DNA from 4 places in the Halobacillus ihumii genome. Region 2 is predicted to be linked to each of the others. Evidence: riboswitches for the same ligand, from Rfam matches in the RefSeq annotation. Region 2 holds a riboswitch; each other region holds the start of a gene.

What was found. Region 2 has a riboswitch for thiamine pyrophosphate ahead of tenA (thiaminase II). Riboswitches for the same ligand answer to the same signal wherever they lie in the genome.
Region 1: it holds a riboswitch for thiamine pyrophosphate, as region 2 does, so the genes downstream of both, G6R08_RS11990 (thiazole synthase) here and tenA (thiaminase II) in region 2, are expected to answer to the same signal.
Region 3: it holds a riboswitch for thiamine pyrophosphate, as region 2 does, so the genes downstream of both, thiT (energy-coupled thiamine transporter ThiT) here and tenA (thiaminase II) in region 2, are expected to answer to the same signal.
Region 4: it holds a riboswitch for thiamine pyrophosphate, as region 2 does, so the genes downstream of both, G6R08_RS15100 (ABC transporter substrate-binding protein) here and tenA (thiaminase II) in region 2, are expected to answer to the same signal.

Annotation. Positions count from the first base shown of each region.
Region 1 covers NZ_CACVAO010000001.1:2,396,844-2,399,042, forward strand. Annotated here, with positions in the region: gene G6R08_RS11985 (SDR family NAD(P)-dependent oxidoreductase) at 54-857, shown strand; TPP riboswitch at 943-1,045, shown strand; gene G6R08_RS11990 (thiazole synthase) at 1,161-1,949, shown strand; gene thiH (2-iminoacetate synthase ThiH) at 1,946-2,199, shown strand, end outside.
Region 2 covers NZ_CACVAO010000001.1:1,825,802-1,828,000, reverse strand. Annotated here, with positions in the region: gene G6R08_RS09170 (PucR family transcriptional regulator) at 1-266, shown strand, start outside; TPP riboswitch at 350-461, shown strand; gene thiW (energy coupling factor transporter S component ThiW) at 551-1,045, shown strand; TPP riboswitch at 1,051-1,154, shown strand; gene tenA (thiaminase II) at 1,198-1,887, shown strand; gene thiD (bifunctional hydroxymethylpyrimidine kinase/phosphomethylpyrimidine kinase) at 1,884-2,199, shown strand, end outside.
Region 3 covers NZ_CACVAO010000001.1:3,629,695-3,631,893, reverse strand. Annotated here, with positions in the region: gene G6R08_RS18160 (DUF1028 domain-containing protein) at 1-155, opposite strand, end outside; gene thiT (energy-coupled thiamine transporter ThiT) at 281-853, opposite strand; TPP riboswitch at 931-1,031, opposite strand; gene rpsN (30S ribosomal protein S14) at 1,195-1,464, shown strand; gene G6R08_RS18145 (hypothetical protein) at 1,550-1,771, opposite strand.
Region 4 covers NZ_CACVAO010000001.1:3,050,646-3,052,844, forward strand. Annotated here, with positions in the region: gene G6R08_RS15095 (thiamine-binding protein) at 1-191, opposite strand, end outside; gene G6R08_RS15100 (ABC transporter substrate-binding protein) at 218-1,210, opposite strand; TPP riboswitch at 1,332-1,443, opposite strand; gene G6R08_RS15105 (CsbD family protein) at 1,613-1,795, shown strand; gene G6R08_RS15110 (YflT domain-containing protein) at 1,952-2,199, shown strand, end outside.

The sequences.
Region 1 (2,199 bases), 570 kb from region 2:
ATAACTCGTATAAAAAGGTACTGAAAGACATAGCTGAAAAGGAGGCGGAATTTGTGACTGCTATTTTTTCAAGTGAAGCTCTTAAGAAAGGACACATACTAATTACTGGTGCTACAGGAGGAATTGGGCGCGCCACAGCCAAAGCTGCTGTTCAAGCTGGGGCCTATGTGACGATTACTGGCAGGAGAGAGAAGAATTTAAACGAGCTTAAGGACGAATGTGAACAGTTAAACGAGTCTGTACATGTATATGTGCATCCTGCTGAACTTAATGATGAGAAAAATCGAAATCACTTAGTTGAACAGGCAGTGAAGGAGAACGGGCCGATTACTGGACTCGTTAATTCTGCAGGCGTTGTCGGAGGTGGTACTCTCGACACTTTAACAGAACAGGCTCTTCGTCGGGTGATGGAGTTAAATTACTTTTCTACTGTACTTTTTACACAGCTTGTCTATGAAAAAATGAAGCCTCAAAAGGCAGGGGCCATTGTCAATTTATCTTCTTTATCAGGAATCCGTGGTACGCATGCAAACACAGCCTATAGTGCCTCGAAGTTTGCGATAACAGGATTCACTCAATCCTTCGCTGTAGAAGCGATAGACCACAACATTCGGGTAAACGCTGTTTGTCCGGGGTATGTCGATACCGATATGGGCAGGGACTCAATTGCCACAAAAGGCGAGCGGAATAATCGAAGTTTTGAGGAGCAGTTAAAGGTGGCGGAAGACGGGATTCCTTCCGGGAGGATATCTACGGCTGAAGAAGTGGCAAATGCGATTGTGTTTTTGTTGTCCGAGGCAGCTGGTAACATTATCGGTGAGTCTATGAAAATTTCCGGTGGCAGTGTGATGAGGTAAAAAAATCCAAGGAGGACTGTTCCCAAATTGGAATAGTTTTGCTATCCTTTAAGTACGAGTTCAAATAATTCTCAACAAATTGAATAGGAAAAGCTAGGGGTGCCAGGCATGTGGCTGAGAGGAATAATTCCGACCCTTTGAACCTGATTTTGGTTAGAACCAGCGTAGGGAAGCTTTCGAGGAAACTGCATGTATCGTGTATTGCATAAAGTAATTCGAAGCTCACCCTAGTGCCGGGTGAGCTTTTTTTATTGTCTAGCTGTCCATTGGGGGCTTTTGAAAAATTAACGAGGAGGAGATGTCATGAAGGATCCGTTAATCATCGCAGGGGAAGAAATCGAAAGTCGTTTATTTACAGGAACAGGGAAGTTTGCGGACCACAGTGAGATGCGGAAGGCGATTGAACAGTCTTATTCACAAGTGGTGACAGTCGCCATACGAAGAGTGGATTTAAGCGGTTCCGGCAAACATATCGTCAGCGATATCCCTGATGAAGCGACCTTAATGCCGAACACTTCAGGAGCAAGGACAGCTGAAGAAGCAGTTCGGATTGCCCGGCTTGGAAAGGCTAGCGGAATGGGCAATTGGGTCAAAATCGAGGTGATTTCTGATCAAAAATACCTGCTTCCCGATAATGAGGAAACGATTAAAGCAACGGAAATGCTGGTGGACGAAGGGTTTGTTGTCCTGCCTTATATGAGTCCTGATTTAATGGCGGCAAAGCGCATGGAAGCGGCCGGAGCAGCAGCCATCATGCCGCTGGGTTCTCCAATTGGTTCCAATAGAGGAATCCGCATGAAGGAAATGATTCGGATAATGATTGATGAAATTCATGTGCCCATTGTAGTGGATGCAGGGATTGGGAAGCCGTCTGAAGCCGCGGAAGCGATGGAAATGGGGGCAGATGCAGTCCTTGTGAATACAGCGGTAGCAACGGCGGCGGACCCCGTGGCTATGGCAAAGGCTTTTGATATGGCAGTTAGAGCCGGGAGATTGGCTTATACGACAGGCCTTGGTCCATCATCGATTCAAGCGAATGCCTCCTCGCCGCTGACCGGATTTTTAACACCTACAGGAGGTGATCAATCATGAGTTTTTATAACGTATATGAAAAGCTGAAAGACCAGCCGATTCACACAAAGTTTGAAGAAGTCACTACGACTGACGTCGAAAAGGTTTTACAAAAAGACAGACTTACGGAGTTGGATTATTTCACTTTACTGTCTCCTGCTGCGGAAGGTTATTTAGAAGATATGGCTCAGAAAGCACATCAAGCCACATTGCAGCACTTCGGCTATACGATGCAGTTGTTTTTGCCGCTCTATGTGTCTGATTACTGTGT
Region 2 (2,199 bases):
ATATTGTAAAAGATACATTGGAACCGCTGATTATGTATGATCAGAAACGTCAGGCGGATCTTATTCATACGTTTATCGTTTACAATAAATACAATAGTAATGTCAGTCAAACCGCGAGAGCGCTGATGTTACACCGTCAATCATTACTCCATAGATTGCGCAATATTGAACATTTAACGGGCTTGTCGCTGTTAAATGCTGACGATATGTTTTTATTGGAACTTAGTGTAAGGTTATGGAAGCTGAAGAAGGTAGAAGAAGAATAGGCAGTCCGCTTTATAATTGATTCGTGATGACAATCCAAATCTTCTCTGTTATGATGAAAGCAGCCAAGCGAATAGTATTACACAATAACTACTAGGGGGGCCCTGATACGGGCTGAGAGAAAAGCAAAACAGCTTTTCGACTCTTATGAACCTGATCTGGTTAAGACCAGCGGAGGGAAGTAGTCAGAAGAAATGTCTTATGACTTTATCCATTCGAAGCCAGGTCCTCCCTCAGGATCTGGTTTTTTTCATGTTCACTCCCTTTTTATGAGAGGAGGAGAAATATGAATCGAACTCGCTTATTAACGACCATGGCTGTATTTGTAGCAATCGGAACGCTTGGTTCGCAAATGCTCTGGTTTCCTGCTGGAATAGCTAAGGCTTATCCTGTTCAACACGCAGTTAATGTTATGGCCGCTGTCACGCTTGGACCCATTCCGGCGGTTGCGATTGCCTTTATGATCGGCCTGCTGCGTAACTTGCTTGGGCTTGGAACATTGCTTGCGTTTCCAGGAGGCATGATTGGGGCTTTACTGGCGGGTTACTTTTACAAATGGTCTAGAAAAACATGGACTGCTGCAGCAGGTGAAATGATTGGCACTGGGTTAATCGGTGCCATGCTCTCCGTGCCCTTTGCCAACATTTTAATGGGGAGTTCAGCGGGAGCATTAGCCTTCTTGCCGTCCTTTCTTATCAGCAGTACAACTGGTGCATTGATTGGCTGGTTTGTAGTTTCAAAAATGCGACAAACTCATGCATTACCTCAAACAAATCTATAATCTTCGGAATCTACTAGGGGTGCGAGCACGCTGAGATAAGGATTTTCCTTAATCCCTTTGGACCTGATCTGGGTAATACCAGCGTAAAGGAAAGTAGCCTCATCTCAAATCACCTTTCAGTGGCTTCCTATAAACTAAGGAGGCAACATTTTATGACATTTACCGAAACATTAAGAAAAGAAAATAATGAATTGTTTGAAGCAATTTTTAACCATCCATTTGTCGATGGAATTGGCAAGGGTGAAGTACCGCACGAAGCATTAGCCCATTACATTAAGGCCGATTATGAGTACTTGAACGCCTTTATGCATGTTTACGGTGTTGCCATATCAAAATCTACAGAACGACGTGACATGGGCTATTTTAGTGAACAAGTCGGATTTGTTCTAAATAGTGAAACCCATCCTCATCACAATTTCTGTGATGTCATCGGTGCAGGTTATGACGAATTGCAAGGCTACCCGCTTCCGCCAACAGCCGATCATTATGTCAAACACATGATGTATCACGCTCAAATGGGAGGGCTCGGAGAAATTCTCGCTGCCCTGCTTCCTTGCCCATGGACTTATCTCGAAATCGGCAACCATTTGGTGAAAAAATATCAGCCATCACCGAATCATACGTTCTACCCGTGGATAGATTTCTACGCGAATGAGGAATTTGATACGCTATCCATGGCCATGCGTGAACGCCTTAATGAGCTGGCCGAAGAGGCTTCAGAGAGTGAATTGAAACGGATGAAGGAGGCCTTTCGCAAGAGCTGTCAGCTGGAGTTGAATTTCTGGGAAATGGCTTTAACTTGTGAGGAATGGCCGACTGGAGAGGCGGTGACGTCTAAATGAAACAAGCGGCTTGCGCATTAAAGATTGGCGGGACTGATCCGAGCGGGGGGGCGGGCATTCAAGCTGATTTAAAAACATTTCAAGAGTTAAAGACTTATGGCATGAGCGTCATTACTTCGGTAGTCGCTCAAAATACAACAGGGGTTAAGGATATACACGACTTGTCTGTTGATATGCTAAGGAAACAATTAGAAGCCGTTTCTTCAGATATGCCTATTCATGCGTTTAAAACAGGGATGATCGCAAGTAAAGACATGATGAAAGCCATCGCAGAATGGCTGCCAGAAATAGCAGCTCCATATGTTATGGATC
Region 3 (2,199 bases), 1.8 Mb from region 2:
AAAGCTTGTGTGGCAACCGCACCAACTCCGGCCTTTGCCCATGGGACGACAGCTCCGACGCCTAAGAATTTCGATTGAACGGCAACCCCTAGTTCTTCTGTTTCTGGATCAAATCCTACAATAGAATACGTTGCAATAATGTTTGATTCGTTCATCGTCCTCTACTCCCTTCCTACTATACATTTATTCGACCTTTTTTAACGATTTTCCTTTCTATTTTTACTGGAGAAAAGAAAAAACCTATTTTCATAGCGCGAAGCTGTGAAAATAGGTTCCTGGTTTACGAACGATTGAGCAGTAAAGTCGGCCGCTGTGAGAACAGCAGACATAATACAATCGCACTCACGATAAACGCTGGCAGCATATATCCACCATTATAAACTAAAGAGTACAACCAAACTGGCTGACCTTCTGGGGCAAACTCTCCATAAAAGACAATCCCTGCTACAAAGTGTCCGAAGAAGCGGAACAAACTGCCGATAAAAGCGCCTAATATAATCCAGACTGCCAATTTCTTAATCTTTCTCGAGCGAGCTGCCTCCCATACCGGCTTGGCAAATAGTCCAGCAAGCCCAATCACACCAAACGCTACAAAATAATCAAGAAACGTTTGCAGCGGTGTCAAAATATAAGCCCCTAATAAAATTTGATAGAAACCGAGCAGCAGCCCTGTCAATACGCCGCCGCCGAGTCCCCATCTGAACGCCATGATAAATACGGGAACCATCGCAAACGAAACTGAGCCTCCCTGGGCCCAAAGTTTAAATGAAAGAAATGGAATAATATCAAGTAAGATGGCCAATGCCGAGAATATCGCTACCTCAACTAGAAACAACACACGTTTACTTCGCATCACTTTACCTCCTTTTTTCCACACAAAAAAGCGATGCCACAGGGAAGCTTCCTGATGGAGGAGTCCCGTTGCATCGCCATCAAAAAAGCCACCATCCCTACGTCAGTATTAACTGACAGGTTCGAAGGGTCTGAACAAGTCTGTTCACTCTCAGCATAAAGCTCCCCTTGAAGGCTTATATTCATTCGCTCTTTTTGCTATGAGTCTATTATAAAGCAATCTCAAGATTCTATCAATGACTATGACAATCCAGGCAAACAGCTCCTCTATTTGACAAAAATAGAATAAAGTCATAAAATTTAAATCGTAATAATTACTATTTAAAAAAAGGAGAATGGTCATTGGCTAAACAAGCTATGGTACAAAAAGAACGCAAACGTCAAGTGACGTATGAAAAGTATAAAGAAGTACGGCAGCAGCTTAAAGCTGAAGGGGATTACGAAGCATTGCGCAAACTACCAAGAGATTCTTCCCCCACTCGCCTTCATAATCGCTGTGCTGTTACAGGAAGACCTCATGGGTATATGAGACAGTTTGGACTATCGAGAATTAAGTTTCGTGAACTTGCCCATAAAGGTCAGCTTCCTGGTGTCAAAAAAGCCAGTTGGTAATAAACTCAGAAGCCTGGTTCAGCTTCTGAGTTTTTCAGCTGCATCCTTCTAAGTGAAACTTCTGACCGAAAGTTGTATAACAATATCAGTTCATTCTTTCTAGAATTTCATAGTCTTTCGTTTTATAGATTGTTATATCGTTATCCTCACCAAACTCAATTAAATGGTCATACGCTTTGCGGGGTTCGAGGACAGCTAATGGAATGTGGATTCCTTTATTTACTTTTATAAAGGCAGCTTTATGAGACCAGCCGACTCGTGTAAATTTTAATTGATTTATTTGACTGGGATAAAGTTCCTTTTTCATGATAGTTTTTTTGAGGAACATTATTTGATATACTAAATGGTCTTGCTGTATTTCAAATTCAAACCGAATAGAAGCTATACTTACAGCTAATAGTAAAACTAATAAAAATAGTAATAAAGAACCTCCATAACAACCTTCCAATATATTCCATAACATCACGATAATGAAAATAGTAAGAAGTGACAGCCTTTGCGGTCTTACCTTATATTTGATTTATCTCACCTCTTAAAACTACTTACTTTACTACCCGGTTTTGTGACCTGGGAAGAGCACTCCTCCCTTATGACTCCCTTTTAAGATACCCCTAAAGGTTTCCAAGAGGCTAATCAAAACAATTCACCCTCACGTTAACAATTTTGTAAAAAGGCACCGAATTGTTTATGACGAGAAATCCTTTGCTTATCAATAAATATGATTACCTCAACACT
Region 4 (2,199 bases), 1.2 Mb from region 2:
GAGTTATTCATCTTTTCAATCAAAGGTAAAATTTCTGACAGGTTGCCTTCAATTGTTGTTTCGAGAGGGTGAACCTCATAGTTCAATCCGGATGCATCGATGATCGAAATAGCGTGATCAACATAGGGGATGACGTCTTCTCCGTCTTTCGTTTTCGGCAGGATCTGAATACTTACAAGTGAATTAGCCATGTTATTGGCCTCCCTTTTAAATTTATTTATTTTTTCGGTAAAAACTCATTGGTGAAAGCTTCTTTAGCCTTTAACTTCTTATCAAGTAAATCATGGTTGTACATCCATTCCGCATAGTTCTTCCAAACCTTTATATCCTGCTGCCCCCAGCGTTCTGCATCCGCCTGATATTTAGGAGACAACCATTCTTGGCTGGCACGAACGAGTTCGGGGTCGAGGTTAGGAACAGCTTCGATTAAAATGTCGGCTGCCTTGTCTGGGTGATCAATTGCAAACTGATATCCTTTTGATACAGCAGCCATAAAGGCTTCAACAGTCTCAGGATTTTCGTTCATCATCTTTTCACTCGTCGTTAATACGGGAGTATAGTAATCTAGTTTTTTAGAGTAATCTGTTAAGTACATCATGTTCAATTCTTGACCGCGAAGCTCAGCTTCAATACCTGTCCAGCCATAGTAAATCCAGGCGAAGTCCACGTCTCGTTTAACAGCTGTGAAGAAATCAGTATTCCCCATATTAATGATGTTCACTTTTTCAACGTCGGCATTATCCTTTTCCATTAATGAAGAGAGTACTGCCTTTTCAACGGGAGCGCCCCAGCCGCCGTATGTTTTCCCTTCGAAATCCTCAGGTGAGGTGATGCCTTTATTCTTAGGTGAAGCGAACCCTGAAGTGTTGTGCTGGATGATAGCTCCAATTGACACAACCGGGACGCCCTGAATGCGGGCTTCAGTTAACGTTTCCTGTGCACTAATCCCGAAGTCTGCTTTACCTGAGGCAACGAGCTGGTCTGCCCCAGCTTCTCCGGGCAGCATGATTTCAACATTTAAGCCTTGTTCTGCAAAGTATCCCTCAGCTTGAGCCACATAAAGTCCAGTATGGTTCGTGTTGGGCGTCCAATCTAGTACAAGTTTTACTTCCTGTTTTTCACCTGTGTTAGAGGCCGTGTTATTTTCTTCACCACTTGAACAAGCGGCTAATACAAGGAATGTACTAAAAAGTAATAAAAGCTTTTTCATTCGGTTTCCTCCTTAAAAAAAGATGGTATGTTAACACGAAATGTTATTGGAATCAGGGGTCTAAGAGCATCAAAAAAGCACCCTGGTACCATACCTAGGGTGCATATCTACTAATAAACGAAGGTTCGTTTCATATGTTTCCTACGCTGGTTTAAACCAGATCAGGTTCCAAGGGTCAGTATCTATTACGGATACAATCTCAACCAGCTGCACTGGTCCCCCTACATTCAATCTATTCATTTTTGTTAACACGTTGTCTTTTAAACTGTGCCATAGATGCAGGTAATTATCAAGGGGAAGTGAAGTTTATAGGACGAATAGAGAGTTTACTAAAATTCTTTTTCAAAAAAGTTTATCGAATTCTAATATCGTTTATATATAGTTGCAAGGAGGCGATAGAACATGAGTAAAGGAAAAGGATATTCAGATAAAGTTAAAGGAGCCGTCAGCAAGGCAAAAGGTGAAGTAAAGGATCAAGTTGGAAATGCTTCAGATAACAAGAGAATGCAAAATGAAGGGAAGAAGGATAAGTTGAAAGGAAACGCTCAGAACGCAACGGGTAATCGTAAGAAAAGCGAACGATAGCGTGTTTTATTGACCGGACCTTCCCAGCTTCGTCAATGATCCTGGCTTATGACTACGTTAGACTCTAATGTGAAATTCGTCACCAGGCATAATTATACTGCCTCTGTTTAAGTTATTTTTAAACCGGGTAACCACCTTTTCAAGGAGGCGATTAGATTGACTACACCAAAATTTAAAGTATTTCACGACGATGATCAGTTGAGCGCATCCATTGATAAACTTAGAAATAATGGAATCAGAGATGAAGACATCTTTATTCTGGATCATGATAATGATCATGACAGGCGAAATAGAAAAGAAACAGATGCCAATAAGATGGGTGTGAAAGTTACGGGTGTTGGGACAGCCCTTAAAAACGTGTTCCGGGGTAAAGGTGATAAATTAAGATCTAAGATGAAAGAAAT